Regions from separate parts of the Peribacillus sp. NPDC097675 genome, predicted to be linked through region 1. Evidence: riboswitches for the same ligand, from Rfam matches in the RefSeq annotation. Region 1 holds a riboswitch; each other region holds the start of a gene.

Region 1 (13,221 bases):
ATTACATGTGGTGCTGTCCCATCGACAAGACCCACTTTCAAAGCGGGTATGATAACCCCATCGATAGAATCTTTATCGGAGGAACAATGTAAAAACTCGATGTCATAGTCTCGATCCAACCATTCCTGGCCAATTTTCTTCATAATCGTTGATTTGCCTGATCCAGGTCCACCTTTTAAAATAAATAGTTTCTCCAAACCCGCTAGGTTTGAATCATATAAGCTATAAAAACCCTTGGCCGTATTGCCCCCAGCGAAATAATGCAACACTCTTCCTACCACTTTCACACTCTCCTTTACATACAGATGTACCTTCATGACAGCGTATGCTTTTTAGCGTGGGTAGGTGAATGCCTAAGGATTTCGGATGTTTCCTATATCTTCATTTTTTTATAAGGTCTATGGCTTCAGCCTCTGCCCCCAGTAAGAAATCAGTTGGCTTCAGGATGATTTGTGTTCCGATTTTTCCTCCGCTCACGATGATTTCGGGCAGGTTTAATGCGGTTTTATCAATAAAGGTCGGGTACTGCTTTTTCATGCCTATCGGTGAACAGCCCCCACGGATATATCCAGTGTATTTTTGCAAATCCTTGACGGCAAGCATTTCGATTTTTTTCACGCCAGCTGCTTTGGCTGCTTTTTTCAAATCCAATTCAGCAGTTACAGGGATGACAAACACATAAAGCTGTTGTGGCCCATTATGAGTAACAAGCGTTTTAAAAACCATTTCCGGTGCTTTTTCCACCTTATTAGCGACCGAGATTCCGTCAATATTCCCATCATTCACGTCATAGCTCATCATCTCATACATTATTTTCTTTTTGTCTAGTATACGCATGGCATTGGTTTTACTGGTACCCATCTTGAAAGTCTCCTTACTTTTTCTAATATCTTACCATTTTTGGATATAAGCCAAAAGAACGCACAGCATATAAGCTGTGCGTTCTCTATTTATTCTAAATGACGACGTTGAAAATCGGCAATTCGCTTATAATCGCCTTCTAATAGCTGGCTGACGGAAAGGTAAATCGGTATCAACTCTTGATATACCTCCACATTCTCCTTTATCGGCAGGAGTTCATTCGTGTTTCCAATCATATCCTCGACCGCATCCAGACTTTCGATTTCACCTAATGCATACAGCCCTAGAATAGCTGCACCTAGACTCGAGCTTTCAAAGCTTTCAGGAATCGTAACTTTCTGATTAAATATATCAGCCATGATTTGACGCCAAAGCTTGGAACGGACAAATCCTCCGCTCGCATGGATTTTTTCCGGGACTCCAGTCAGCTCTCCTACAGCAAGAAGTACACTGTACAGATTATACATCACGCCTTCAAGTACAGACCGGACCATATGATCGCGGGTGTGGTGCAGAGCCAGTCCGAAGAAGGATCCTCTTGCATCAGCACTCCATAACGGTGCCCGTTCCCCAGCCATATAGGGATGAAAAATCAGCCCATCTGACCCTGGTGCTATATTCGTGGCCATTTCAGTCAATATTTCATAAGGGTCCTGACCTAATTCTTTTGCTCTCGCAATTTCTTCCCGTCCAAATTGATCCCGAGCCCAACGGAAGGTAATTCCACCATTATTGACCGGTCCACCAATCACCCAATGCTTATCAGTAAGAGCATAACAAAATGTTCTGCCTTTCGGATCAGTAAGCGGACGATCACTGACAGTACGGACTGCCCCACTTGTGCCGATTGTTACCGCAAAAACGCCCGGCCTAATTGCATTTTGCCCTAAATTAGCAAGCACCCCATCACTGGCACCAATGATCATCGGCGTATTGGCTGAAATATTCATATTGGCAGCCAACCCTTCGCTCAGGTTTGAAAGGATATGAGTTGTCGGCACAAGCCTTGGAAGTTTTTCCGGACCAATTCCGGCAATCACCATAGCCTCTTCATCCCACGTCATGCCTTTCAAGTTAAACATGCCCGTCGCCGATGCAATCGAATAATCCATCACATATTCATTGAAAAATTTATAGAGGATATATTCTTTAATCCCTAAAAACTTTTCCGCTTTGTTAAATATTCCAGGATGTTCATTTCTAAGCCAAATGATTTTCGAGATGGGTGACATCGGATGAATCGGCGTTCCCGTCCGATGGTATAATCTCTCGCCTTTTTCCGTCGCCTTGAGTTTCTCGGCATAGGCCGCACTTCGATTATCTGCCCAAGTAATGCTGTTGGTTAGCGGGTTGCCCTCTTTATCCATAGCAATCAGGCTGTGCATGGCCGCGCTAAATGAAATAAAGCCCAATTCTTCTTTTTCTATCCCACTCGCAATCATGACCTCACCGACTGCAAGCAGTACCGCCTTATAGATTTCTTCAGGATCTTGTTCTGCAACGGATGGGGTGGGGCTATACAAAGGATAGCCTTTAGAACATGATTGAACTACCTTGCCGCTTTTCGTAAAAAGAACAACCTTCGTACTTGTCGTCCCTATATCGATTCCCATCATATAACTAGAATGTTCCATGCTATAACATCTGCTCCTTTCTCTTAAACGATTGTATTCAATAGTAAGATTAGGATAAGGCAACGGCTAAAATCTCTCGCCTTTTTCAATTCATACATTTATCAGTACACTAGGTAGAAGGTGTATCCAGATTGTTACGTTCTTCTTTATTAAACCTCTTGTTATAGACCAATGTAAAGAAACCAACACTGTAGACTAAGCAGATGAATGTACTAAGTCATGAATCCATAAACTATTTCTGTAGCTTAGCCTAATTCATGTATCTTTAAAATAAGACTGACTATTAAAAAGGGAGAAACCCGGCTCATTGAGCAGGTATCTCCCTATAGATTTTCACATTCACACGTCTTTTGAACCGAGCAAGTACCTTTTCTGGTTAGGGGGTTTCTTGCTGTCCGAATTCCTTCTCACGTTTTCCAAAGGACGTTACACATAGTCAAGAAGGGAGATAGGGGCGAAGATGTAAATCATGCTGGTTTTCTTGCATTTATTTTTATTCCTTATCCTTTCTTTTTCCACCGCGAAATACGTTCGCACTTCGGGCATATTCAACATCCTTTACACCAAGGCGGAAGTTAATCACACGTGCTACCGCAAAGAAATAATCCGATAGACGATTTATATATTGTAGGGATAACGGAGATACTGCTGCACCAGACTTAATCAAGGAGACCACCAACCGCTCCGCCCTTCGGGTCACCGTACGGGCAATATGAATCGTTGCCGCCGCTTTCGAACCTCCTGGCAATATGAATTTTTCCAATTCAGGGGCCTCTGTAATAAAGGTATCTATTCGCTCTTCTAAATAAGTGATTGCCTCATCTGTCAGCTTTTGAGGGGCCTTATCGGAAACTGTTGCCAGATCACCGCCACAATCAAAGAGCTCGTGCTGGATTTTCTCTAGATCAGCTAAAACATCAGCGAAGATTGTCGGATCCAATTCAGATACGGCAAGCCCAATGTAGCTATTCACTTCATCCACTGTCCCGTATGATTCTACGCGGATATCATCCTTATCCAATCGACCCCCGATTACACTTGTTTGCCCCTTATCGCCTGTGCGTGTATAAATTTTCATCTTTATTCCTCCTCTATTTGATTTGTTGGCTGATCCCATACCAGATGACATCCACGCGCATAGAAATGGAGGCCACGTCCTGAAACACCCATCCACATGCATCACGCCATTGACGATCCTTCGTTTCCATCGGAACGATTCCTTTGGTTATATCCGAACCGATGACGATGCACGTGCGACCATCTTCTTCCTTCTCCCATATTCGCCAATCCTCCATGATTCCCTTCCACTTCTTTCGGATTGACCCCGCGTCCATTTTGTTCACGTCCTGTCCGATCCATGCATCCAACCCTTGTAGCACTACGATATCTCCTTGGAAATCTCCTATATCCAGTTGATCGTTTTGATAACCTGATAGCCAAAGACAATCATTATTCAAACCATAGAATCGCTTTGCCCATTTTGTTTTCCCATTATAGGCACCGCCTGTAATAAAGTGCACCGCTCACCCCTCCTCAAGCTTTCCCGATTATCCCAAATCAGCTCATATCCCATCGCATGGGGTATCGACCAATCCCAAAAGGGTTTTTCCATAGGCGCATAACAGGAAAGCAGCTCACGTATCACTCCCGCGTGAGTCATCAACGCATAAGAATGCCCATCCTCCGAAGCGGTCAACTGAATCCAACCATCTTGAACCCGTCTTGAAAATTCCGGATAGCTTTCCCCTTTGGGCACCTCTGCCACCATGGGATTCTCCAACCATTTTTGATACTCGGCATTCGTCTTCAACTCATCATATGTGCGGCCTTCCCAACTGCCGAAATTCATTTCACGGAAAGAAGGGTTTTTCACAATAAAAATATTCGGGAACAACTGCCTTAGCGTCTCTGTGCACCGACCTAGGTCACTTGTATGAATTCTTTCATACGTTGGGTAGAGGTGCTTCAACTCTTGGATATCCTTTTTTCCTTTCATGCTTAAGGGTGAATCCGTCCATCCTAAATAGGCCTTTCGCTCATTGGCTTCGGTCAGCCCATGGCGAAGTAATGTAATAGCCACAGAATCAACCATAACCAGATCTCAACTCCTTCAACCGATGCACCCAGCACATCGCCCGTTATTCCACCGAACCAACGAAGGATTTTCCGCCTTACATAAAAGAGAAAGAGTAATGCTGCAAACCCCATAATAGCGAATAAAGCGATAAGTTTGAAATCGATGAAATAAGCGACTACAAAGCTTAAAAGCAGGTATAGCCAATAGATATGCAAGCTATTCTTCCTAACTGCACTTTGGAAGAATGCACCTAGCCCCTCTTTTTTAGCCAGCTGCATCCGGCTAAGTAAATAGCCCATCACGCATTTACTTAAAAAGGGGATCATGATGATCAAACAATAAGTCCATTGATTGATTTGTTCAATGATTTCATAGATTAATATAAATCGGGCAGCCAACAGGACGATGACGGAAATGACACCGAATGCTCCTGTCCTGGAATCCTTCATGATCTCCAGACGTCGCTCTTTATCTTGGTACGAAAAGAAGGCATCACTTGCGTCAATCCAGCCATCCAGGTGCAAACCGCCAGTTAAGGCAATCGTTAATACCCATAGCATGAACGCAATGGCAAGGGAGGAAAATGGTGTCCATTCCACAAGCCCATATAGCACTCCCCCTAAAATCAAACCTAGAAATATTCCGACTAAAGGAAACGTTTGAATTGCCCGGTGAATATATTTCTTATCCATCGGGAGTTGTTTTTTTATGGGGAATACCGTAAAAAATTGTAGGTTAATTAAAAAACCGATCCAGGTATTCATTCCGAGATACCCTCTTTCTTTCTTATAGGAATGCTTGATTCCACAAGATAAGCCTCGTCAGCCTTGTCTACGATCGATTGATGAAGCTGACCGAGCATTTTTCCGTATATATGCAGGAATTCATTTTGAAAAATAGGCTCCTGTACCACTTCATTGCTGACGATGATCAAGCATTGAGCTTTACTCCTGATTTCATCGATTCCATTAATTATTTTCGCGAATATTTCATATAAGAAGTCCTCATCAAGAGGAACACCCGGAAGGAATAATTCGTTATCCAACAACGTTGTGAGGCAATCGAGCAGCACGATTGACTTTGAATTCAGAGCCTGCCCGATCCGTGTTATATCTGTCGGATATTCCGATGTCGTCCAAGCAAGTGGACTACTCTCCCGATCCTTTCGATGCCGGTCAATACGCTTCTCCATTTCGGCATCGGTACTACGGCTACATGCAAGGTAATGCAAGGTCCCTCCCGATTGAATCGCAAGGTCCACCGCCTTTTTTTCCGCAAAGCTGCTTTTGCCGCTGCGAACGCCTCCCGTTATAAAATAGAGCCACGATTTCTCCACTGTTTTACCCCCTCCATCAGTGCCTCATTATCCTGTTGGCTCTTCACGGCAAACCGGAGCCACCTACCATCCAAACCTGGAAAATTAACGGTGTGGCGTGGCACAATCCCCTTTTTCAATAAAAAAGGGAAAAGGGACATGGATTCGTCTTGGACCAAGTAAAAATTCACCGTGCTATCGGACACCACCATATCCAATTCTTTATAAATGCGAAATAAACTCTTTTTTTGCTCTTGAATGTATACTCTTGTTCTATTTACATATTCGTCCTCAACCAGACAGAGCTTTCCGACTTCCATGGCTATATGATTGACGCTCCACTGTGGCTTAAAGGCCTTAGCCCTAGTAATGATGCCTGGGTCAGCCAGCAGGTAACCCAGTCTCAAGCCGGGTATGGAAAAAATTTTCGTCATCGATCGTAAAATCAGCAAATGAGGGAATTTCTTAATAAGGGGTGCATAGGAAAAGGCTGTATCCGTAAAATCATAAAAGGCCTCATCCACCACAACTAAACATTCAGCTTTTTGACATGCTTGGATTAATTCCAAAACTGCCTCCTTTTTGTAGGAAATCCCCGTGGGATTATTGGGCGTACATAAAAAGATTGCTGCATATTCAGGCAAAAGAGGACCTAATCGCTCTAAATCAAGTTCCCAACTAGGGGCTTCAAGTTGAAAAAAGTCTACCTTGCAGCCCGCTGCCAAACAGGATTCTGCATATTCGGCAAAAGCTGGCTGAATGATCAAAACACGTTCATTCGCCAATTCATTCGCCACAAGCGTTATGATTTCGGCTCCTCCATTCCCCACTAGCACGCATGCTTCAGGAAGTGCTTCCTTTTTGGCAATCAAATGCGTCAGTTCCAAAGCATGTGGATCGGGGTATTCCAAAATCCCTTCAAAAAACCCTGGCCATCTCTCTTTTATACTAGAAGGCGGACCCAAAGGGTTGATGTTGGCACTGAAGTCGAGAAACGATTGTGGCATATCGATACCCAATGCTTCGTATAGATAGTGCGGATTAGATCCATGAGTTGGTAATTGCATATATAAGTCCTCCTAACCAAAGCATCAGCAAGAATAAAAAGGAAGCCCGATGCATGATGGTAATCGTTTTTTGTATATGAATCGCTTCTAGCGGAACAATTGAAACGCCCATCCTGGCACGGTTGGACACCACACCTTTGTATACATTTCTCCCTCCCAATTGGACTCCCAAGAGAGCCGCAACCCCTACTTCGCACCATCCGCTGTTCGGACTAGGATGTTTTTTTGCATCCTGGAATAAGATTGTCCAACGTCTTCTCCAGCCATGATGCCCTGATATCGAACCGAGCAACATTAAGAACCCGGTCAATCGGCTCGGAATCCAGTTCACGATATCATCAAGCTTGGCGGAGGCCCAACCAAAATCACCATATTTATCATTTTTGTACCCGACAATGGAATCGCATGTATTGATTGCCCTATACATCATGGCGAGCGGTGCACCGCCGATGGCAGCCCAAAACAGGGGAGCCGTGATACCATCACTCGTGTTCTCAGCCACCGTTTCAACGGTACCCCGGACGATTTCCGCCTCATCTAGATCAGCCGTGTCACGACCGACAATATAAGAAAGCTTCACCCGTGCTTGGGCCATATCTTGCGTATGTAGTGGTTCATAAACATCCATTCCGGCCTGTTTTAAACTTTTCTGGGCAATTGTCGTAGATATCACGAGCGCTTCCCAGACGATCCCGGCAAAAGGATGAACCCTATAAGCCAGATAGACTGTCATGGATGTCACTACCAACACGATCAGTAAGACGATCAGTAGCATGAACAGTCCTTTTCGCTTTTTACTTCTTCCGCTATTGAAAGCTCCATCAAGCTTATTAATCAGCGATCCTATCCATTTAACCGGATGCGGCCAATTAGGAGGATCCCCTATTAACAAATCAAGGAAAAATGCCAATGTAATTGCATAAAGATGGTAGTAAATCATAGGTCCTCAATCCGTTTCCGACTATTCTCAATTGCCTCTACCGTACAATCATACACACCACGGCTAATCAATTTGCCAAGCGGTGTGATGGTCCCTGCATATTGAAGGGCTGTTCCTCTTTGTGTAGCCGCAATCAAGATACTGTCCGTTGATGTTCCTGTCGCCCATGTTTTTGTCACCTGGTCAAGAACGTGTAAATCGTGAAGCGCTTTTACTTTTGCTTCAGTTGCCGTCACAATGCTGTGAATGAACGCTTCTTCCGCCAGGTGGCCATTCACAAAGACCCAGGTATTGATCGTACCAGGAGACGATGTCCATGAATGCTTATCTGCTAAAGAAGCGTCGATGGCATTCCCCACACCAGCCGTCACCATGACGAATATTGAAAAATCTCCATCCCGTAAAAGTCGGTATGCCACTGTATCAAGAAAAACGGCTGTCATCATTCCGACGGTTTCCTGCGGTTCGAAGCCGTATGTCTTTAAATAATCAGCCATTTCGGCAAGATGGTCTTCGCAGTTATAATCGTAATGGACATGACGATTCACGAAATGTTGATGCCATCCCGTTCCAGAACCAGTTACACCCGATGACATGGTCCTAAGTGGTATGGGCGAACTCAAATGAAGGAACTCTGAATTCTGCTTCAGGTGAGTTTCATTGATTTCCAAGGGAGCGAACTCCCCAGCATGCTTCTCAGGTACAATGAACATTTGCGGCTTTGGCAAGGCTGGGTGTGGATGCTTTTCAATTTTCGTCCGGTAAATCTGCTGAATCCTTTCCTGTTGAAGTACTTCATTCGGAACATCTATCACCTGAACATGACCTTTTTCAAGCAACATCAACCGATCGCAATATAGGCCTGCCAAGTTTAAATCATGAAAAATTGAAATGACGGTTAATTGTTGCTCCTTAGCCATTTTCCTCATTAAATCGAGAAGCTCTTTTTGATAGGAAAGGTCCAGATGATTCGTCGGTTCATCCAGAAAAAGGATTTCTGGTTCCTGCGCAAGGGCCTGAGCCAATAAAACCCGCTGCCTTTCTCCGCCTGATAGCCGTTCAAATTGCATTTCCTGAAAATCCGTCACTCCTGTTTGCCTCATCACGCGTTGAACAATTTTTTCGTCTTCGTCAGTCCAACTATGAAACCAACCTCTTTGATGGGCATATCGCCCAAGAGAAACGGTCTCTTTTACCGTATAGGAAAAAGCTAATGAGGAATGCTGCGGCAGGACAGCTATGACCTGTGCCAAATGTTTGGCCGAATATTCCTGTAGGTCTTTCCCCTTGATTCCGATGGTACCCGCCTTATACTCCAGGATACCGCTAAGCATGCCTAATAACGTCGTTTTTCCGCTTCCGTTCGGTCCCAAAATGCCGAAAAGCTCTCCCTTTTGCACATTAAACGAGACAGAGTCCAATACAGCTTTATTGTCATATCCCCCTGTTAACCCTTTCACTTCAAGCATGCTTTTTACCCTTCTCTCCGTCTCTTTAATAAAATAAACGCGAATGCCGGCGCACCAATCAATGAGGTAATTACACCTATCGGCAATTCTGTAGGTGCAATAATCGTTCGCGCCACCAGGTCAGCCAATATCAGAAAGCCGCTTCCCACAATCAGTGATAAAGGCAGAAGGTGCTTATGGTCAGGTCCCCAAATCCTGCGGACCAAATGAGGGATGACCAACCCTACAAAGCCAATCGTCCCTGAAACGGCGACGGCCGCACCAGTCAGTATCGAACCCGCTACCAGAATCAGCATTTTTCTCCGTTGAACATTCACGCCTAAGTGCCTCGCGCGCTCTTCCCCGAACGTCATGGCATTCAGTTCGTGGGTGTTCATCATCAAAATCAGTGAACCGACGATGAAAAATGGCAGAATAATCGCAATATAATTCCAGCCGCGCATAGAGACGCTCCCCATCAGCCAGCTAATGATTTGCCTTAATTCCTCTCCCGTCAATGCAATCATCAATGAAATGAAGGCACTTAGAAACGAGCTGAAAATGATACCTGTTAAAATAATCGTTTCCACCTTCATGGATCGATCCATTTTTCTGGCGAAGATCAGTACGCAAAAAATCGTCATCAAAGAAAATAGAACGCTTAATGTAGGCAATGTATATAGGCCAAAAAACGGCAATGAGATATTTAAAAACAATGTTAACACGGCACCAAGCGAGGCGCCTGAAGAGATTCCCAATGTGTAAGGATCAGCCAAAGGATTCCGAAGCAGCCCTTGAAATGCTGCCCCTGCAATTGCAAGAGAGGCACCAACCAAACCTGCTAGCAACACCCTCGGCAAACGGATGTTCATCACGATATTCGTCAAGGTCTCATCCGGTTCTCCGGCAATGGGTAAATGAAGAACTTCCTTGCCTATGATTTGTAAGAGCACCGGTACCGGAACTGATACCGAGCCTATAGAGATACCAATCACCATCGAGATAATCAAGAATGATAGAGTAAATAAATAGGCCATTGCCCGTTTAGTTGTCAAAAACGTTCGGATAGACTGCTTTGGCAAGTTCCTCTACTCCCTCTATAAGCCTTGGACCGGATCGAGTAACAAGGTCCGAATGGACATCGAAGACTGCTCCATTCTTAACTGCCTTGATGTTATCCCATCCATTTCGTCCCGTGACTTCTTTGACTGGGTTACCTGTGTAATAACCATAGGTTGTAATGATGACATCTGGATTGGCCGCAATCAATGACTCTTCATCAAGTTTGACCCATCCGTCCAATCCACCCGATACATTATCCGCTGAAATGATGCCCAACATTTCGTCCATGAAAGTATTTTTTCCCGTCGTATAAATTTCTGGTGACGGCGAAACTTCCACTAACACGCTTTTTCTTTCCTCATCCTTAATGGTCTTAGCTTTTTCTTGGATCGTTTCAACCTTTTTCTCCATCGTCGTAACGATTTCCTTTGCTTTATCAAGTTCCCCTGTTGCCTCCCCAATCATCATTAAAGACGCATACACATCTTTAAAACTTTGAGCATCGTTGACGGTAAGTACTGGAATTCCAGCATCCTTAAGCTGCTGGATGCCTTCTCTTGAATTATGAACACTCTCGTGGGCAAGAACAATATCCGGCTTTAAGGATACAATCATCTCAGTGTCTATTTCCATTCCACCAATTTTTTGGATGTCTTTTGTTTCTTCCGGGTAATTATCATTCTCGGAAACTCCGATAACTTTCTTTCCTAAACCTAGAGCGAAGACCGCCTCGGTATTACTCGGTATTAATGAGATGATTCTTTCCGGCTTTTGCTCGATGGTGACCTTTTCATCAACTGCATCTCGTATTGTAAGCGGGAAGCTTTGATTTTCACCTTGTGTCGACTGCTTTTCTTCTATTCCTTCCTTGGATATATCGCTACAGCCAATCAGCATACTGATTGTCAACCCTAGCACAAAAACGAGACTACACATCTTCCTCATTACAAAACCCCCATCTTTCTTGCGTTTATTTATTTTCTTTTAAAATAGCTCATTCTTAACCTTCTACAATGGGTTGTATGTACTGTCCCAGGCATACAAAAAAACATCCCCCATTAAAACGGAAGATGCTTGTATGGCACAAATACGGACGCATAGCTCTGCCACACACCTCCCTATCCGCGTAGGTAACCGGTGTACGAATTTTGGCAGGTCTCCTGGCTCATGGTCATTGTTAACGGCGCCTTCCCATACATTCATACAGTGGCATTCGTCCGTTTACTCCCATTTACAGTGGCGCGACCGCGTTGGTATTTCACCAACTTCCCTTTCAAGTCTTTTCAGACACCAAATCGTTCATATGTATATAATTTCACTGCCTTTCATTATACACTATTTCGGAAAACGTATTATATGATATTTCTGATTACTCTCAAACTACCTTTCATTAGATTCCAATCATTTTCGAAAACAAAAAGAAGGCAACCAATCGGTTTGGCTACCTTCTTTCTCGATTAAAAGTTATTAAAACGGCATGTACTTTGATCACGTAAAAGACCTAGATCTTTCGGCACCATTGTTTCAATCAAAAAGTCGTCTTCTTCCTCGTAAATGATTTTCTTCATCTCAATTCCGAAGTACTCTTTCATCCGGGCTTCCGTCATCACTTCACGGACCTCTCCATATACCACTCGTTTTTCCTTGGCAGTCATCAAAACATGGTCTGCCAAGTAGAATGCGTGGTTCGGATAATGGGTGTTTATAATACAAGAAATGTTCTTCTCTTGCGATAACCGCTTTAGGGTCTGTAAAATGACGATTTGCTTCTGAATATCAAGATGCGACTCCGGCTCATCGAGAATCAATACATCCGGATCAGACACCAGCGTCCGAGCAATCAAGGCCAGTTGCAATTCCCCACCACTGACAGAGTTACAGGACTTTTTGGCAAGATGGGCAATGCCAACCATTTCAAGAGCGGCGATGGCCGCCTCCCGATCTTTTGCAGAAGGCTGGGACAGCGTACTGATATAGGGTGCCCTCCCCATAATAACCAATTCCTCAAGAGTGAATCCGAAAACCATCTTATGCGCCTGTGGAACATACCCGATTCGTTTCCAGATTGTTTTGCGTGATAGCGCAGTAAGTGGTTTACCGTCAATCAACGTTTGACCTTTTTTCCATTCCAGGAGGCCGGTGATGCATTTTAACATCGTAGTCTTTCCTGCACCGTTCGGACCAAGGATCGCCATGATCTCTCCATCATTCAACGAAAAGTCAATGTCGGTCTGGTAAAGGAAAGGAGCTTTCTCTCTTTTTTTTGCATAGAAAAAATTTCCTCCCCGCACCTCGATTTTCATGACCACCCACCTCCTGTCTTTCTAAGTAGAATTGCAAAGAATGGTGCGCCGATAATGGCTGTCAATATCGATAGTGGGATTTCCGTAGCCGTTACAGAACGAGCCAGGTTATCTATCAGTAGTAAATAAGCGCCACCAATCGATAGGGATACCGGGAGGACAAGCTGGTTGTTGTTCCCGACAAGCATCCTTGCCACATGGGGGATAATCAAACCTACCCAGCCGATGATACCGGCTATCGCTACAGAAGAAGCGGTAATTAGCGTCGCACCAAGAATGACTGTCCACTTCAATCTAGTGACCGGGATACCTAGCGATTTTGCCTCATCCTCAGGCAAGGTCAGTAGATTGATTCTCCAGCGTAGTGAATACAAGATCAAGATGCCAACAAGGATAATTGGCCCGCCCACATATAGATCCTTGTATGTGGCCGTTCCAAGGCTTCCCATTAACCAGTATGTAATGGCTGGCAGCTTCTCCTCAGGGTCGGCGACGAATTTAATCAACGAAATCA
Region 2 (13,221 bases), on a different contig from region 1:
AATTTGAACTTTTAACGAGGAAGCTGAGTCTCGATTATGCGATTTATCTCACTGAACAAACAATTACACAATCTATCGGTGTACAGAAATGAATATCTTTTACGATGTACCCTCTGAACAATGGAACCATAACCAAGAAAATGTCCAGCTTTATGCCGGAGCGGCAAATGGGGAAATTCCTTTTAAGGAAGATCATCAAGATCAGACGCTCGTTCCGATTAGATTGTTCCCGGGCAACCGGGTGCTCGTCGTCGGAATATTGACTTCCCATGATCATAAAAAGGAATTAGGTATTGGGGGGAATTTGACGCTTTTTCAAAACTTATCACTCTATTTATTGGATCATGGGATATTGGCATATGTGTTCACGAGCGAGTCCCTGCTATCCCAACCCATGAATGGCTTCATTTTTTCTTCGGAAACCCGCTCGTGGAATGCAGTGACGGTTCCGCTGCCAGATATCGTTTATAATCGCATTCCTAAAAGGGGATTTGAAGCGTCATCACGCTTTCAACAACTCATCTCCTTTTTTAAAGAACAACATATCCATTTATTCAATCCCTGTTTCCTGGATAAATATTTGATGTACGAAGCATTGACGGAAGATGGATCTTTAGCCCGCCATCTTCCGTCAACCATTGATTTAACAAAACCAGCGCAACTTTCGGATTTTTTCCATTTCCACAAACATATTTACTTAAAACCATGCAAAGGAAGCCAAGGCAAGGGAATTTACACACTTCTCGAGAAGACGGATGGTACGCTTCAATTTTCTAGCCTGAAACATATAGAATCATACCCTGATTTCTCGTCTTTTTGGCATACAAATAAGGCATCCCTTCTGAAAAAGGGGTACCTTGCCCAACGAGCTGTTATTCCAAAAAAACTGAATGGACACCGATATGATTACCGGATTCTTGTCCACTATGAAAATGGATTCTATAAAGTGACCGGCAAGGGTGTGAGGATGTCACAGACTCAGGAAATCACGACCCATACACCAAGGGGCGGGAAGCTTTTCCCTTATCAGCACCTGCAAACGAGAAAGTTGAATCGGAAGTTATCAGATATAGCTCAAAGATGTGGAATCATCCTTTCCAGGAAGTTCGGCTTTCTCGGGGAATTTTCCATCGATATCGGCGAAGATACTTCCGGAACTCTCTTCATTTATGAAGTGAATTCGAAGCCGATGCAATTTGACGAAGAAGAAATTGAAGAGAATCGCCTTTTGCATTTAAAAAACCTTTTCATAGAACTAACTTTTCCTAATCAGATAAGAAAATAACCTCCATTAGCCATTTTCCATTATAATGAAATGAGAAACAGCTATATGGAGGTTATACATATGATTACACACTTTCAATGGAAGCCACTTCACAAGAATTTACCCGGATGGAAACTTTCCTTTTACTTCAATAAGCTAGCCGTTCAAGCCCTCTATCATAAAGACGGGTCCATCGAGTGGATTGCCAATCCGCCTGCAAAGCCAGATGAAGAAAAGCTTACGAGCATGATCCATGATTTAATGGTATACCACGTCTACGAATGACTTTTCTATGCAGAATAAAAAAACCCTCTTTGGCAACACTATAAAAAAGCCGAGGAGGGATTTCATTTGGATAAAGAAAAGATCACCTTTTTGAAGGATACCGAGTATGACGGCAAGGACTCCGCTTTCCTCGATGTCGATCGTTATATCAATGAAGGACTTGCGGGCGGAAATGTATATGAAGTTGCGGATACCTTGAACATCGAACAAGCTCATGACTTTTATGATGAGACCAAACCGAATATAAATAAACAGTAATATATGGAGCTTCCCTTCTGGGTGGCTCTTACTTGCTTTCTTGGTGTCCGAACAATTCTAGATTAACTTGGTTATATGCTTTTTCAAGATTTGCTTCATAAGCTTTCTTATCGTTTGTGCTTTCTGCTTGCACCTTAATTTCTTCAATCAGTCTTGCATGGCAATCAAATAAAGAAACCGTTTTTTCTGCCGATAGATTACGCATGATCTGCGCTTTTAGATGGTCCGTGAAATGCTCAACTGTTCCAAACAATGAAATGCCCCCCATAGATAACTATCCTGCTAAACAGGACCTTCCTGAAATTGTCCGAATATGGACTTATACAAAACAAAAAACAACTTCTCCAATAGAAGTTGTTAAAGTGCAAACGAAACATAACAAAGATGACCATGCCCATTCCATTTTATAAAAAATGAAAGCATGTTCTTGCTAATTTTTCGCACTTAACACCCCCTATCCTCGTAGGTCCTTGATGTTGTGCTAAAAACAGGCAGGTCTCCTGGCTCATGATCATCGCTTTTCGAACCTTCCCATCTTTCATCGTTAAAGACAGTGGCCTTACTCGAATCGCTCTCATTTACAGTTGCGGGACAGCGCCGGATTTTAACCGTCTTCCCTTTTAAGCAGATAGACATGATTCTATCTGCACCCGTTTCTAGGCGTATACTATTTTCCATTTAACTGTATCAAATTATCACTTCGAATACAATGAGGCTCATGTATTGTCATTGTTCTTGAGACCCTTTCTAGTTAATCCCTCTAAAGAGCAATCCATTTTCCTTTAATATTGACGTGATAATATGCTCCGAGTCCCATTCGTGTCCGGATATTTCGATAAGTGGATATTGGTTCGGCAATATGATTTGCTGAATTTCATGGATTTCTAAGCCTTGATCATACAAACGTAATATTTCCCCACTCAGATTTTCTAAATAATCGAGCTTCTTTTTGAACATTTCCTTTCCATTCGGTACATACCCCGCATGGCAACAAAAGACCTCATGAAAATCATACTGAAGCAACCTTCTGATGGAATCGATGATCATAGGGACAGATTCTTCCCTCAATATGAGCTTCGTCTTCGATGTAACATACAGGTCTCCCGAAAACAACACCCCATTGCTATGGTTCAGATAGACCATATGGTCCCTTGCATGTCCTGGCGTAAAGATTGGCTCCCATGTTTGAGTGCGTGAATGGATTACGCTACCTAAAGGTTCTGCCTGGAAGGCATCTCTGTTCCCCCAAAAAACTCTCCGATAATCAGGATACTCAGCATCCTTGGCACATACATCAAGGGACATCGGATGAATATAAATTGGAACGTTCCTATGTTCCTGTATCCACGCCGCCCCTCCGGTGTGGTCCTCATGGTAATGTGTCAGCGCAACTAAATCATAATCAGCGGATTCAAAGAATGGAAGCAGTTCCTGCAACAGAATTTGGGCACCCGTATCCACTAGCAGGCCATCTGTTAAAAACATGTTCACGCTCATCCCCGATTTGCTTCCCTCCGGTATTCCTTGTACACAGACCACATCGTTTATCGTTTTCATTTTCAGCATGACTTTCCACCCCTTTCAATAGCCCAATATCCTTTTCCTTCTAATTAACTTACAATAAATGTATTATCCCTTTATACTTTTTACAAGTAAATACCATCAACTTCGGTAAAATTTCAGAAAAGCACAACTCTACAGCGTTTATAACAATCTAGAAGCATTCCTTCATACAAGACAAACTAGACGAACTGCCATTTTTATTGATATAAGTTATTTCCATAATTATTCTAATATGGCATAAGTGATTGACATTACTGTATTTTACCAATAATATATATTATATTAAAAAAATATAAATATACCATATACTAGTGACTAAAGAGATCAGGGAACTGCCACCAGGCAGGGCTGTTTTTTTCTCTAGAGAGTGTTTTAAGGATTAAGATGAGTATTAAGTTTGCTGCCTTTTACTGAATGACGGAGGCAGTTTTTTATATGTAAGGACAATCATCAGACAAATTATCCAATCAATAGATTAAGATCAGGACTTCCCATTAAGTCAATAAACCATAGGATCCCTTCAATTCAACATGGACTTACTACACATTCAGGAGGAATTTCTAATGAAAAAAAACACTCGTATATTAGCCGTATGTGCATTAACCCTCGGACTGTCAGCCTGCGGAAATGACGAACCTGTAATTAAAAAAACGGAAAGCAAAAAAGAAGTGAAAATTGGGGCAACGACTGGTCCCTATGCGGACATGGCTATTGAAGTCATTCAACCGGGACTCGAAGACCTTGGCTACAAAGTGGACATCGTTGAATACAGTAACTATATCCAACCGAATAAAGCACTTGCCGATGGCTCGATTGATGCCAATCTCTTTCAACACAAAGTGGATATGGACAACTTCGCTCAAGAACATGCTTTAGAACTTTCTGACATCATTACCGTTCCAACAGCACCCATGGGCATTTATTCGAAAGAATTCAAATCCTTAGCAAGCATTACAGATGGGGCGACCTTTGCCATTCCCGCTGACCCGCCAAACCTCGCCCGTGCTCTTCATCTCTTGTTAGATGAGGAGCTGATTGAAGTGAATCCAGAGGCTGACCCATTAACCATTTCGGAAATGGATATAACAAAAAATCCAAAAAACATCATATTCCAACCTATGGATTTGCCATACTTACCTCGTGCGATGGACAGCGTCGACCTATCGGCAATTCCTGGTAACTTTGCAATTGGGGCAAAAATGGACCTTCAAAATGCTCTTGTTTTAGAAGACATGTCAGATACATACCAAAATGTAATTGCTGTAAATTCAAAGAATATAGACGCTCAATTTGCAAAAGACATCCAATTAGTGGTAGAAGATACCGAGTTTAAGAAAGTGGTCGAAATAAAATTTCCAGATTTCGTAAATCCTGAGTGGATGAGATAAGACAGATAGGATGTGGCCTGCCCCGTTGTGGTGCAGGCCTTTACTAATCCACTTTGAAATGAGATCACTGAACATCGCCCTCGTTTTCTTTTCGCCTTTATCCTTTTTGGATATAATGGAATGGAAAGAAGGTGAACATATTGCTTAATAAGCTTAAACATAGATTCCCGAACTCCCTTTTCAATAAAAAAGATGCACAAGACATCACGGAATATTTCTGGTTTGAAGATTCATTCGGAGATACACTCGGGATTCCCCGCTCAGAAATTTCGGCCGATGAAATCCGTTTGCTTAGGTTACTCTTTGATTCTCCAGCACTCCAGAGACCCAACACCTCGACTACTTACACCACCTGGAATGATTTTTTATTTGGATCCATTGCCTCCCAGCCTTTAACTAACTGGGCGAATGTTCGATTCACCTACTTCAACCTGGCCCACGCCGATTTTTCACATGATCATTTCGAGGAAGCGATACTCTCGTTCCTTCCATCCGATTCGATTCTAATTTGGGAAAATGAAACAGCGGGCATTTTAATTGAATCTGACATAGATGAATTTTTACCGACCCAAGAACTTCTCGCCATTTCTTCCACGCTCGAGAGTGACTTTTACGTAAAGATCAGAATCTATGCCGGCCGTTTTCACCCTGTGGATGTCGACCTTCATCAACACCTGAATCAGGAGAGGAAATGTTTTAAACTTGCTCTGATGTATCTGTCCGACTTGAAGGTGTCGGATTTGTCCGATATCATCCCCTTCGCTCTAATGAATGATTGTACCGAGTCCGATAAAACCTGGTACATCAATGAATTGCTTGGCAAGACACGGCAGGATCCGGAACTGATCAAGACCGTTAAAACGTATATCGAATCTAATTCCAATGCTTCATCTGCAGCAAAACAGCTATATATCCACCGCAACAGCCTGCAATACCGGATTGATAAATTCGCCGATAAAACTGGATTGGATGTTCGAAATTTCCGGCATGCATTGGCGGCTTACTTGCTGCTTATCATGATTTCAGAAAAAGGATAATTATCCCTATTTGTGCAGTGTGCCCATATTTTTTTCTTTTTCAATAGAGTAGACTATAAATTATCACTACGAGTTTAGGAGTTTAAGAGGAGGAGTATTTCATGGCAGAGCTAGTATTGGATCATATCTTCAAGATTTATGACAATAAGGTAACCGCTGTAAAAGATTTCAACCTTAGTGTGGCCGATAAAGAATTCATCGTGTTCGTCGGACCCTCTGGCTGTGGTAAATCGACCACTTTGAGGATGATTGCCGGCCTTGAGGACATATCCCAAGGAGATCTCTATATAGATGGTAAGCGGGTCAATGACGTGCCACCGAAAGACCGGGACATTGCGATGGTTTTCCAGAACTACGCTTTATACCCGCATATGACCGTCTATGACAATATGGCCTTTGGGCTGAAACTCCGGAAAACGCCGAAAAAGGAAATCAAGCAACGCGTCCATGAAGCAGCGAAAATCCTTGGACTTGAAGACTTCTTACAACGGAAGCCAAAAGCCCTTTCTGGTGGACAGCGCCAGCGTGTTGCACTTGGCCGAGCCATAGTCCGGGATGCCAAAGTCTTCTTGATGGATGAACCTCTATCCAACCTTGACGCAAAACTTCGGGTACAAATGCGTGCTGAAATCGCTAAGCTGCATAAACGAATCAACACGACGACCATTTATGTCACCCATGACCAAACAGAAGCGATGACCATGGCCACACGTCTTGTTGTCATGAAGGATGGCATCATTCAACAGGTCGGTGCACCCAAAGATGTATATGAAAAACCTGTGAATGTTTTCGTGGGCGGATTTATCGGCTCACCCGCCATGAATTTCTTTGCCGGTACACTGCAGGATGGCTTCATCAAAATTGGTGAGCAAACACTTGAAGTGCCGCAATTAAAAATGAATACGCTCCGGAATCAAGGCTATATCGGTAAAGACATCATTCTGGGCATCAGGCCTGAAGATTTCCACAACGAAGAAGCATTCATTTCATCTTCACCCACCACTACATTCACGGCACAAGTCGATGTAGCCGAACTCATGGGTGCGGAAATCATGCTCTATTCGACATTTGCTGGACAGGACTTCGTTGCCCGTGTGGATGCCAAACATATCATACAGGCTGGTGATACTATTGATCTGGCCCTCGATATGAATAAAGCCCATTTCTTCGATAAAGAGTCCGAGCAGCGTATTTTCGATGAAGAGGAACTGGAAGGCAATCAACAAACGAAGATGGCTTAAGTAACTGCGTTTTGATTTGCATACTAATTGGAGGAAGCCTTATCGTTCAAGGCTTCCCTCAACTTATTTCTCAAATTGCGCGCTTCCACATACATATTCGTTACAATTCTCTGTTACAAAGGAAAAGGCCGTACCAGGTCTTTTTTTGTTGTACCAATAAAGAGAAGAACCTTAATGAACAGGATTATATCTAGGAAGCAGAATGAAAGCTGACTTCTGGGCAGTAACCCATTACCTGATATTTAAGTGACTAATGGAGGCTTGTTAGTTCTTGAAGAAATTGTATTGATATATTCTTATTTTAAAAACAAAGATTAAAATCCATATTCGAAAAAGTTTTAAGGGGGATTATTCGATGAGCGTTAAACTTAAAGAAGTTCTGAAAATAGAAAAATCTATTTTGCGTAACTTTTACTCATTATATCTTCACGATCTTTCAAATTTCACTATGAACTTAGATATTGGAGAAGATGGTCTTTTTCATTATGATGAATTGAATGAATTTTGGGACGTAGATGGATTATCGCCTTACTTTATAAAGTTGGATGATGAAATTATCGGTTTTACATTACTATTAGAACGCCCATTTTTAACAAAAAGCTATGATTATGGTATAAATGACTTTTTTATACTCAACAAGTATAAAGGTAGTGGGTTGGCTGTGCAGGCCGCGGCAAAAATATTTGAAGAGAAACCAGGGGAATATTTTGTAATGCAGGTTGTGGAAAATAAACGTGCAGTTGCATTTTGGAAAAAAGTATATAATAGGTTAAATGTGGAAGTCCATGAAAGACAAGACCTAATCGATGATGAACTATGTCTAATTCAAACATTTAACATTTAATTCAACTACTGTGTTTTCCAGAATGTGTGCAACCTTTTAAAATTAAAATACTGATTTTAAGAAAATGTGTTTGAACCTCTTTCCTATGTCTAGTTGAATTGAATGATTAATATAGTATTCGGTTCTTTTACAAAATCAAAAACTCTCACATATAAGATAATCCCGATCATGATTTAAGAAACTACCAATGAAAACTTCCTTCTTTACTCTGAATCTATACAATAAACCTCATTTTGTTTAGATAGTTAGCATCATTAATATTCAAATAGGCACTTCCGCTCGATAAGTGGCATGTTCAATAAAGAGTTATCAACCAGTTGAAGAATGTCAAAAACCATAAATGTGCATGGCATTTCCTTTGCTATCATTCGGAAATTAAATTGGTTCTTCATCTGATTCATAAGGAAGATTAATCATCATTTGCTGTCGTTCTAATATTTTCATAATCGTTTTGAGCTCTCTTTACACATGTAGTGTATAAATGTTTATATTTCAATTAGTCCGTTAGTCAGTATTTATACACACCTAACATATTAAACAAACAGATATATAAACTCGTTTCTTTTTACAGAGGCAATATAACTTTAAAGCTTGTTTTTTGCTCATTACTGGACACTTCAATTGAACCATTATGCGAATCAACAATCCCTTTAGCAATGGCTAGACCTAAACCTGTTCCTCCAGTTTCAAAAGAACGGGAAGATTCTACTCGATATAAACGATTGAATAAAAGAGGTATAGCTTCTTGGGGGATGGGGTTTCCTCCATTCTCAATTTCCACCGTTGCTACGTACTCTTCTTGATTGATAATAACCTTTATATCTTTATCTTCACTACCATATTTAAGTGCATTAGAAAGAATATTCTCAAAAACCCTCATTATTTTATCTGGGTCAGCATTAATATTGACCTTCGGATATTTTTCTTCAAATTTCATACAAACACCTTTCTTATCTGTATCAGGTAAGAATTGCGAAACGAGCTGTCTCATGAGCTCATTCAGATTAAGATTAATCTTGTTCAAGACTAATTCATCATTTTGTAATTTTGTATATTCGAACAAATCATTAACCATTCGATTCAGTCGAAGAGATTTTTCAAGAGCAATGTCAACGTAATACATTAACTCTACCTCATCCTTATAATGATTATCTTCAATAAGCTGTAAATAACCAATCATTGATGTTAAAGGGGTCCTTAAATCATGCGACACATTTGTAATTAACTCGTTTTTTAAACGATTTATTTTTTTTTCTTTTTTAATCAAATAATCTAATTGTTCTTTCATTAATTCTAGATTCTCAAAAACAGAAACAGGTATTTTTTTTGATTGTTTTGGGATTTCCACTTCAAAACGACCTTCTGATAATGCCTTTGTTACACTCTCTACCTTTGTAAAATAAGTACTCCACTTTCTAAATAGCCATATAAAATACACAAAATGAAAAAATATAACAAGAGGAAATATAAAAGAGGATAGTCCATAGCTGTAATAATATTTGTGCATTGTAATTGCAATCCAATCAGTCGCATATGAATTTTTGTATACGTTATACAACATAGCTGATATTGCAGCACTTGTTATTATTGATAATAAAAGACTATTAACAAAAACAAAGATTACTCTAATATGAAGCGAGTTTGTCCATTTATTATTCAATTTTGTATCCTACTCCCCAAATTGTTTTAATAACTTTGTAACCAAGCTCTTTCTCCAATTTAACGCGTAGTTTACTTATATGCACCATAATTGTATTATTACCATTTACATAAGAATCCTTCCAAACATTCTGATATAATTCTTCGGCACTATAAATTCGCCCAGGGTTAGATGCAAGTATAGACAATATGCTAAACTCTTTGGCTGTAAAAAAAATATCTTTACCCGCTACTTTGACCGTATGTGATTGCTGATCAATCTCTAAATTGTCAATATATATCACATCTTTCTTTGACTGGTTAATATATTGATTAACTCTTCTTAAAATGGTCTTTACTCTCGCAATTACCTCCAAAGGATTAAAAGGTTTTGTCAAATAATCATCTGCCCCATTCATCAAACCACTTATTTTATCTAGATCTTCAGATTTCGCAGTCAACATTAAGATGGGAACTAAACTATTTTGTTCGCGCAAACGTCTACAGACTTCCATTCCATCCATTACAGGCATCATTATGTCGAGAATCAACAAATCTACCTGTTCTTTCTCCATTATTTCAAGTGCATCTACCCCATTTATTGCGCTATAAATTGAAAAGCCTTCATTTTTTAAATAAATTGAAATCAAATTTACAATTTCCCTATCGTCATCTACTATAAGAATTCGTTTCAATATCTTTTCCTCTTTTCAGTAATCTTCATCGAAAATAGAATAATAATATATTTATATTATAAACTAATTAGTTGTTATGATTGATACCTGCATTTAACAATGCAGTAGCATCATTAAACACTTCTTCTTCTGTCGAATCGTATATAAACGCTATCAAATGACGACCACCCAGTGGTATAGATGAAACTAAGCACCGACCTGCCTCATCTGTAAAGCCTGTTTTTATACCATCTACACCTTCAAAATAATAGTTACTGTTTGGATCTAATAATTGATTTGTGTTTTTAAAGGTAGAATGTTCATTTTGGTAAATAGATTGTGAGACCACTTGCATAAATTCTTTTTCTTTAATGGCAGCCAGTGTAATCATCGCCATATCATAGGCGGTCGTATAATGTCCGGGTTCATGAAGTCCATTGGAATTGATGAAATTTGAATTCTCTGCTCCTAGTTTTTTTGCATATGTATTCATTTCATCCACAAATACGGTTGTAGCTTGTACATTACTTAGCCTTTCATCATTCGCTATAATTTTGCCGATATATACAGCGATTGCTCTAGCTGCATCATTTCCAGATGGTAACATTAAGCCTGCTAATAAATCACGAATCGTGTACGTATCGCCTAGGACTAAATATGCCGTACTCTCTCCCGTCTCCTGCGGCTCAATTTCCGTTCCCACTGTTACACGTTCATCCATATCTCCGTACTTTAAAGCCAATAAAGCTGTTAAAATTTTCGTTGTACTAGCTGGGTAAATACGCTTATTAGCTCTTTTCTCATATAACACTGTGTTATTACGTTCATCTATTAAAAGAGCAACTTTTCCTGTTAACTGTATGTCCTGAATAGTATAATTTTCGTTTTTCGTAAAAGCATCATTATTAACCATCCATTCATGCAATGGAATAATATCACCAACTCTACTATGCCCCACCATCCCTAATACTAATATAATCAAAATCAAAAATAACTTTTTCTTCATAGTCATTTCTCCTAGTTGTTTGTCTTCTGTAACTCATTATAGAAAACAACATTAAAGAAAAATGAAAGAAAACCTTAAGAAAATCTTAAATATATTAAAAAAAAGACTTATCTTATTCTAAACTAACTCTTATTTTGCACTACCACTTTAATAATCTGTTTCTTTATGGTATTTGTATTAATTTTCAATTCGATTTGTTTAGACCGTTCCATTAACATAACCAATACTTTTATATCTGTTATCCCATAAAGTTAACTGAAACTCTCACATTTTGAACATAGTATAGAAAATGCAAATCCTTTTTTTCTTTCTTTCCTAGACACTAAATTTTATCGAAGTAAGGTCTTTTCAAGCTATGGACATAGTGCCTAAATGCGGATACCATCACTCATTCCAACTCCAAAAACTTACCTCATCCACTTCTATCGATTTACTCCATGTTTCTTTTTTCAACTTCAACACTTCTTTTGTAGGCCCCGTAAGGACAACACCATAATGCTTGAAGCCATTATGTTCAAGATAATCAATTCGTTTTGAGAGGTTTAAGTTTCCAAAGTAGAACTTGTTTGCTTTCTCTTCATGTTTTTTTAGGAAATATAGAGTTTTCAAAAATTGCTTGTGTATAATTTCTTGATCGCCTTCATCGTAGTCAGGAGATGAATGGCTTTCTGATACTGTTCGAGTACCGAATAGTCCCTTTTCTTCTTCTTTGGAATCTAGAATCATATCATCATCGTGCCAAATTGGATAGCTTGGAAAACCAATAGGTTCAAAGATAACACCTTCAGGATTTTCATCCTTCGCTTCAAAACCAGTATCAACGGCCAACCAAACTAACTCCATATCTTTCCCTTCGAATCTCTTTAGAACATCACCCGTTTCGGCTAACTCAGAAAAAGATAAATAGGCGGATACCACCGTCCCTTCAGGTAGCTTTTCTAACTTATCCCAATCTGACATCCCCCGCTCTCCAACTCCAGGGTAGGTAAATCCCGGTGTAGTCTCCGAGACTTTCCCAAAGTCTTCACGTTCTGGATAACTCATCATGGAGAATAGAAAATCCGTTTTAATTTCCCCGACTTTTATCGTTTCATTACCGACTAATTTGTTTAAATCCCTTGTTGCTTCCATGCCGAAATACGCATTTGTATTAGAACTCGTTCCACCAATTTCTCCATAAGGGTCGGTTACAGTCAGCGTGTTGTCAATCACGTTACTGAACACATCTACACGGTCTGGCTTTCCCCATGAGTAGTAAACACCCGTCAGAATGGTAGTAACAATAGAAAAAACAAGAAATAATCCCAGAACAACACAAACCGTTTGCACTCTGGCTTTCCATTTGCTGCGCTTCAAGATCTTTTTTTGTTTTTTATCCATTTTATTGAAACCCTTATTTTCTTCCATTTCAGTTTCTTTTTCCATTTTATCAAGTTCTTTTTCGACTTCCACTTTTTCGGGACCTGATAGTTTACCCTTATTATATGCTTCCAATTTCCTTTTAAAATCTTCACTCACTTTCTCCTAACCTCCTAGTTCTTATCCCTGCCTACCACAAATTAATTTAAGACTTAACAATGTGGCTGATTCACGTTTATTAATAGAGACGTTTCCTTTTAGATAATACTTGAAAAAAAATAAAATATTTACAACTCAATAAAAAATAATTATACGCTTATAAGTAATACAAATAAACGGTACCTTGGGAGGTATATATTCGTTATATAGTCCTAGGAATGAACTCGGATCACTGAATAGCTACTCGTTTTTTATTTACATAGGACAATTTGTTATAGAGACGACAATACAATATAGGAAACATTGGAATAAATGAAGTTTAATTACCATGGACCGAGCACACTTAGTTAACAGCATTATCAATATGGTATTGGGTGCCCTATTCACGTCCACATTCTCCTGTAATATGTTGAGGAAAGTGAACGCAAACAAATTAACGGAATGAAGGGTCGGTCTTTATTCTCTGATCCGGGTCCTCATCATTTCATTCAATTTTTCAGAGCCA
Region 3 (6,065 bases), on a different contig from region 1:
CTCCAAATTTTGGAGTCGGGTTTTTCTTATTTTGAAAGAGTGATTAGGAGACCTAAAAGAAGGGCGATGGTAAAGACCCATATAAAGAATTTTTTATACATATTCATTACCTCGAATCGTCAAAATGGGATAATTCATTTTATCAAATGAAAGGGTATAAACAAAATGCATAAAAACTAGAACACCAAACCCGCATGTTTAATTTCATGCGGGTTTGGTGTTTCCTTTATTTGAATAATTGCGGATATACGGTCTTGGCGGTTAGTTCTACAGCTTCCCCGATGCGCGGTCCAGGACGTGACATGACGTCTTCGTTAAGCTGATATACTTGATTTTTCTTCACTGCGTCGACATCTCCCCAGCCTTTGCGGGATTTGATTTCATTCACTGCATTTTCCACATAGCCAACGGTTGTAATAATGGTATTTGGGTTGCGCTTGATGACTTCTTCATCAGCTATTTTCGCCCAGCCCTTTTGGTCGACAAAGATATTTTCGATACCGGCAGAAGCTAAGATCTCTTGTTGGAAGGTTTCCGCTCCTGCTGTATAAATTTCAGGAGAAGGGCTGATTTCAAAATATGTTTTCTCTTTAGAATCAACACTCGCCACTTTGTCTTCAACATCTTTGATTTGTGTTTGAATTGTCTGGACTAATTCATTCCCTTTTTTCTTTACGCCCATGACCTCGGCGATTTGATTGATGTCTCCATATACATCATCGAAATTCACTGCTGATTTTATGATAAAAATAGGGATTCCCGCATCTTCAAGCGGCTTCAATGCTGCTTCATCGCCTATTGTATAGGCCATGATGAGATCTGGTTTTAAAGCGATGATTTTTTCGGAATTAATCGTCATCGAATCGGAAACACGTTCAACTTCCTTAGCTTTTTCAGGATAATTATCATAATCCGTAGCTCCAATCACTTTATCGCCTACACCTAGGGCATATAAAATCTCTGTATTACTTGGTTGAAGGGAAACGACGGTTTCCGGGATTTTATCAAAGGTGATTTCTTTACCACTATCATCGGTAACGGTATAGGCTTTGAACTCTTCTGTTGTAGCTTTTTTTTCTGTGGACTTTTGCTCATCATTTGTGGCGCATCCTGTAAGGAAAAGGACCACCATCAGAAGGGCGATCCAACTGAACCTTAACGTTCTTTTCATGATTTATTCCTCCACTTTCTTTTCATCGGTTTGGTTGGATATGATTTGCTGATAAAAGGAATCTCTTTAACGCCCAACTGTTTATTGACATAGACAGCCATCACGAAAAGAACATTAGCCAGCAAATGAGCATAATCAAAAAGGATAGACGGTACCTCTTTTTCCGTACTGACTATATGCAGGGCCCGGACAGATTTTTTGGCTTCGCTGCGGCAGGTGTGCAAAATGCAGGAAACCGTTGAGCCTTGCGGAAGCACGAATGTTTCGATGCTTTCTTTTACTTCAGCTACATAAAAGTCATAAATGTCACTAAGACGGTTTAGATCGGATTCGGCTATGGCTAATTTTCCACGGACAGAACCATTTAAGTGATAAGCCATCGGCAACAGTTCCATTAAATCACTGTAAACTTCAGGAATCTCTTTCGTTAACGAAGCTGCCAGTCCCATCTGTGTCGTCAATGAATCGGTACGGATTTCATAATCGACGGTCGAGGCCGTTTCGCGCATGAATGGGTAACATACAAAACGAAGATCTTTCTTTGTCAAAATGATTCCTCCTTTTCTGGTAGTGTGAATGGCCTATGCATTGCAGTTCGTCGGCAAAAGAAAAAGCCGACCAAAGGTATTGGTCGGCAAACGGACATCTATGTATCTAGAATTAGAAAAAAGATGGAAGAGTGCCGTACAATCCTCTTAACTTCCGAAGAGCAAAATACGATAAAAAAAAGGCAGGTCTCCTGGCTCGTGCGTCTTTTTACTCTAAGAACCTTCCCATTTGATATGAATGAATGGTATCGTGCGTGCGGATTCATCCTCAAACAGTGGTATATTCCTTATTTCATTAGCACTTACAGTTGCGGAAACAGCTTCGGTTTTACACCGAATTCCCTATTAAGCTGACAAGTCAGCACCTATTTTCTGCATGGTTCATATTCACTTAGCACCATTTTAGCATACCTAATTGCATAAATAGTGAAAAAATTTCAAAGAATATAGCTTATAGGATAAATTATCTAGTAAACTCACTTTATAGGATTAAATTGGAGGTTATTGTAAAAAGGATGTCGAATATATAAGAGTTGAACTTGAATGATTTATGAAAGCATGGGAGGTAGAGGATGGTTTATAAACAGGTGAATCAAAAAATGGATATGATTCTAGAAAATATAGAAAAGGTCATTATTGGGAAAAGGGATATAGCTGAATTGAGTCTTGTGGCTCTCCTTTCCGGGGGACATGTCTTGTTGGAGGATGTGCCAGGTGTGGGTAAGACCGTCATGGTCCGGGCCCTTGCTAAGTCCATCGGTGCAGATTTCAAACGGATACAATTCACACCCGACTTGCTGCCGTCTGATGTAACGGGTGTGTCGATCTTCAACCCAAAGGAACAGGAATTTATTTTCAGGCCGGGACCAATCATGGGCCATATTATCTTGGCTGATGAAATCAACCGAACATCGCCGAAAACGCAATCCGCCCTGCTTGAGGGGATGGAAGAGGCAAGTGTGACGGTCGATGGGGTGACAAGGAAATTGGAACAGCCATTTTTCGTCATGGCTACTCAAAATCCAATAGATTACGAAGGTACATACCCTCTTCCAGAGGCGCAGTTGGATCGCTTTCTATTAAAAATGAAAATGGGTTATCCGGAAGTAGCAGAAGAGATTGAGGTACTGCACCGGGCTCAATATACCGCACCGATTGAAGAGTTGCAATCCGTCATTACTTTAGAAGAGTTGAAAGATTTGCAGGTAGAGGCGAAGTCCGTGATAGTGGATGAGACTATAAAGAAGTATATCGTCGAGCTCGCCAATCACTCTCGTAAACATGAAAGTGTGTATCTTGGGGTCAGCCCTCGTGGCTCAATTGCCCTTATGAAGGCATCCCAAGCCTATGCGCTTTTGAATGGAAGGGATTATGTCCTACCAGATGATGTGCAGCACTTGGTTCCATATGTCTTTGCCCATCGTCTAATTCTTAATCCTGAAGCGAATTATGCAGGGGTGAATGCTGACATGGTGATTCATGAAATTGTGGCTACGACAGAGGTGCCAGTGAAGAGGGCAGTGACCTAATGGGGAGCATGTTTACCTTATTAAAGAAAAATAGAAGGGTTAGCGGCATTGTTTTACTTTTGCTACTTTCTTTCAGTTTTGCGATGTTTCAAGGTGGATTCATCAGCTGGTTCATTTTCTATACTTTTTTGCCGTTTGCTGTGTACTCTATGATTCTGATGTTTTACCCGCTGCAAGCTTTTGATGTGGAGAGAAGAATAAGTAAACAGGAATTCCAGGCTGGGGATTCTGTGGAAATAACATTGGTATTTTCTCGTAAAAACCGACTACCTCTTTTGTATATGGTAGTAGAAGAGGAGTTACCGATGGAATTGACAAAAAGAACACTTTTGATTCCAGGATTTAAACAGTCTTTCAATTTGACATATACCTTGGATAACCTGCCACGGGGTGAACATTTCTTGCATGCGGTTCGCTTTAGCATAGGGGACTTTTTTGGACTCTATAGAAAGGAAGCGACAGTGCGTTCCCCTTTGAAAATTACCGTTTTTCCGACGTATCAGGAGTTACCTTACAAGAGCTTGGAAAATGTATTCACTCAAGGCCAAGTAGGGTCTACGAAAAAAAGGCAGCGGGAACATTCAGTAGTATCAGGAATTAGAGAGTATCAGCCAGGTGATCAATTGTCTTGGATAAATTGGAAGGCTACAGCCAGAACAAGTGAAATCATGACAAAGGAATTTGAGGAACAGAAAAGCCGTGATACATTCATCATGCTTGATGAGTACGCTTCTCCCTTTTTCGAGGAAGCTATCATACTTACGGCTTCCTTGGTACATACCTTGATAAAAAAGGGCATGGATGTTGGTTTGGTTAGTACCGGATCGAAGGAGGTCATACCGGCTAGAGGAGGAAGTAAACAGAGAAGGAAAATCTTTTACCAGCTCACAAAAGCCAAAGCAACGAGCCTAAATGTTTGGAATGGCAAGTTGCAGAAGGGAATCGTGCCTTCGAATGCTTCTCTAATATTTGTGATCACCGATTTAACGATGGAAAAGCTAGAAGGAGTGAGTGCGTTCGGAGGAAACCAAATGACGTTGTTATGCGTGAAAAGCCAGGATGATTTCACGATTGAAGAAAAAAATGCGAGATTGGCAGCTTTAGCGCGTGGAATAAAGCTTAGCTTCTTTGAGCAGGGACACCTTCTAAATGAACGAACTGAGGTGAAGGCAAATGAACGCTGATACTACCAAAATGGAAAGGTGGATGTCAGTTCTCTTATATGCATTTGGCCTTCTATTAATTACCGAATGGTTACGACCTGTAGAGAAGCTTACTGATACGGGAGATATCCTGATTTTTGTTGTGTTTGTGGTCCTTTCCTTACTTTTACACTATTTTCGCATTCATTGGATTGTGCGCTTTATCCTCGTGAGTGCCTTTATATTAATCGCCATCCAGTTCTTTTATTCGTCCGTCCCTTTCATGACATTCAAATGGCTTACTGGAGATTTACTGGACTTAACGGCTAACTTTTCGAATGTTTATGCGGGGAAGTGGGAGATGCTTTCTAACCCCTTTCGAACGCTTTTATTTTTCGTGCTTCTTTGGCTTGTGACGTATTTGGTACATTACTGGGTGACAGTAAGGCGAAACATTTTTTTGCTTTATATGCTAACGGTTATTTTTATATCAGTTCTTGATACATTCACTCCCTATGATGGGGATGCGGCGATTGTCAGGATCATCATTATCGGTTTTTCGATGCTTGGTGTGTTGGCGATGTTACGCTTGTCCATACAAGAGCGGTTTGTTTTTTCAGGAGGCCCATTCAAGAAGTGGATCTTCATGTTATCCGGGATGATCTTATTAAGCGCCCTAGTCGGATTTTCTGCACCGAAGTTTTCTCCTAAGTGGCCGGACCCTGTACCGTTTATCGTTTCTTATTCCGATAAAGTGACAGGAAATGATGATGATAGTGATTCCCTAGATAAGCGGGTGGGATACGATGAAGATGATTCTTCTCTTGGAGGGTCAATCGAACCGGATAACACGGTCGTTTTTTACAATACGGCAACGACCGGACATTATTGGAAGGTGGAAAACAAAGATATCTACACCGGAAAAGGCTGGGTGGGTGTAGATGCTATGGAAGAGTATATCATGCTCTCTAATGGGCAGGATTTGACTGGCATAGAAGAACTTGAGGTTCCTGAAGTGTTGCAAACAAAAGAAATGAATACAACTGTAAATATGCTAGAAAGCTATTCTCACATTCTTCATCCACAATCAGGTTACTTGAAAAGGATAGAGGCCGAGAACGTGGATTGGTTTAAGTATTATAAAAATACGGATAAGTACCTCACAGAAAAACAAAACAGCAAGAGCCCTATTACTAAAGAATATGACCTGGTCTATGAAATGCCCAGGTACGATCTGGCTGAATTAAGAAAAGTTACTGAACAGGATGAAACGATGGATGCCCTCATGGAAAACAATACGCAGCTTCCAGAGGGATTGCCAGCTCGTATCTATGACTTGGCCAACGAACTTACGGTGAATGAGAACAATTGGTACGATAAAGCAAAGGCGATTGAAAACCATTTTGACGGCCCTGAGTTTAGGTATTCTAAAGAAGATATTCCATACCCAGGTGATAATCAGGATTATGTGGACCAATTCTTGTTTGAGACCCAAATTGGGTATTGCGATAATTATTCAACGGCGATGGTCATTTTATTAAGAGCTGCCAATATACCGGCAAGGTGGGTAAAGGGATATACTGAAGGGGAAAGATCAATCTATAAGGGTGAGTCTGCGTATAAAGTTACAAATAATAATGCTCATTCATGGGTGGAGGTTTATTTTTCGGAATTG

What was found. Region 1 has a riboswitch for cobalamin ahead of ACQKL5_RS17240 (ABC transporter substrate-binding protein). Riboswitches for the same ligand answer to the same signal wherever they lie in the genome.
Region 2: linked by a shared signal. The riboswitch ahead of ACQKL5_RS17075 (hypothetical protein) and the one ahead of ACQKL5_RS17240 (ABC transporter substrate-binding protein) in region 1 are both predicted to bind cobalamin.
Region 3: linked by a shared signal. The riboswitch ahead of ACQKL5_RS19615 (hypothetical protein) and the one ahead of ACQKL5_RS17240 (ABC transporter substrate-binding protein) in region 1 are both predicted to bind cobalamin.

Annotation. Positions count from the first base shown of each region.
Region 1 is NZ_JBNNSK010000012.1:9,888-23,108, forward strand. It holds gene ACQKL5_RS17180 (PRK06851 family protein) at 1-281, opposite strand, end outside; gene ybaK (Cys-tRNA(Pro) deacylase) at 382-861, opposite strand; gene gntK (gluconokinase) at 951-2,495, opposite strand; gene ACQKL5_RS17195 (cob(I)yrinic acid a,c-diamide adenosyltransferase) at 2,989-3,573, opposite strand; gene ACQKL5_RS17200 (bifunctional adenosylcobinamide kinase/adenosylcobinamide-phosphate guanylyltransferase) at 3,587-4,015, opposite strand; gene ACQKL5_RS17205 (histidine phosphatase family protein) at 3,949-4,587, opposite strand; gene cobS (adenosylcobinamide-GDP ribazoletransferase) at 4,545-5,336, opposite strand; gene ACQKL5_RS17215 (bifunctional adenosylcobinamide kinase/adenosylcobinamide-phosphate guanylyltransferase) at 5,333-5,908, opposite strand; gene cobD (threonine-phosphate decarboxylase CobD) at 5,881-6,954, opposite strand; gene cbiB (adenosylcobinamide-phosphate synthase CbiB) at 6,929-7,894, opposite strand; gene ACQKL5_RS17230 (heme ABC transporter ATP-binding protein) at 7,891-9,363, opposite strand; gene ACQKL5_RS17235 (FecCD family ABC transporter permease) at 9,369-10,379, opposite strand; gene ACQKL5_RS17240 (ABC transporter substrate-binding protein) at 10,387-11,349, opposite strand; cobalamin riboswitch at 11,538-11,714, opposite strand; gene ACQKL5_RS17245 (ABC transporter ATP-binding protein) at 11,862-12,707, opposite strand; gene ACQKL5_RS17250 (FecCD family ABC transporter permease) at 12,704-13,221, opposite strand, start outside.
Region 2 is NZ_JBNNSK010000011.1:181,442-194,662, reverse strand. It holds gene ACQKL5_RS17095 (YheC/YheD family protein) at 1-92, shown strand, start outside; gene ACQKL5_RS17090 (YheC/YheD family protein) at 89-1,285, shown strand; gene ACQKL5_RS17085 (YheE family protein) at 1,346-1,549, shown strand; gene ACQKL5_RS17080 (hypothetical protein) at 1,616-1,807, shown strand; gene ACQKL5_RS17075 (hypothetical protein) at 1,836-2,060, opposite strand; gene ACQKL5_RS17070 (hypothetical protein) at 2,065-2,217, shown strand; cobalamin riboswitch at 2,281-2,476, opposite strand; gene ACQKL5_RS17065 (MBL fold metallo-hydrolase) at 2,555-3,373, opposite strand; gene ACQKL5_RS17060 (MetQ/NlpA family ABC transporter substrate-binding protein) at 3,934-4,758, shown strand; gene ACQKL5_RS17055 (PucR family transcriptional regulator) at 4,899-5,795, shown strand; gene ACQKL5_RS17050 (ABC transporter ATP-binding protein) at 5,897-7,036, shown strand; gene ACQKL5_RS17045 (GNAT family N-acetyltransferase) at 7,392-7,880, shown strand; gene ACQKL5_RS17040 (hypothetical protein) at 8,135-8,272, opposite strand; gene ACQKL5_RS17035 (sensor histidine kinase) at 8,446-9,540, opposite strand; gene ACQKL5_RS17030 (response regulator transcription factor) at 9,533-10,216, opposite strand; gene ACQKL5_RS17025 (D-alanyl-D-alanine carboxypeptidase family protein) at 10,281-11,198, opposite strand; gene ACQKL5_RS17020 (anti-sigma factor) at 11,583-12,716, opposite strand; gene ACQKL5_RS17015 (MFS transporter) at 13,173-13,221, opposite strand, start outside.
Region 3 is NZ_JBNNSK010000017.1:7,786-13,850, reverse strand. It holds gene ACQKL5_RS19620 (ABC transporter substrate-binding protein) at 227-1,171, opposite strand; gene ACQKL5_RS19615 (hypothetical protein) at 1,168-1,725, opposite strand; cobalamin riboswitch at 1,884-2,103, opposite strand; gene ACQKL5_RS19610 (AAA family ATPase) at 2,292-3,248, shown strand; gene ACQKL5_RS19605 (DUF58 domain-containing protein) at 3,257-4,432, shown strand; gene ACQKL5_RS19600 (DUF4129 domain-containing transglutaminase family protein) at 4,422-6,065, shown strand, end outside.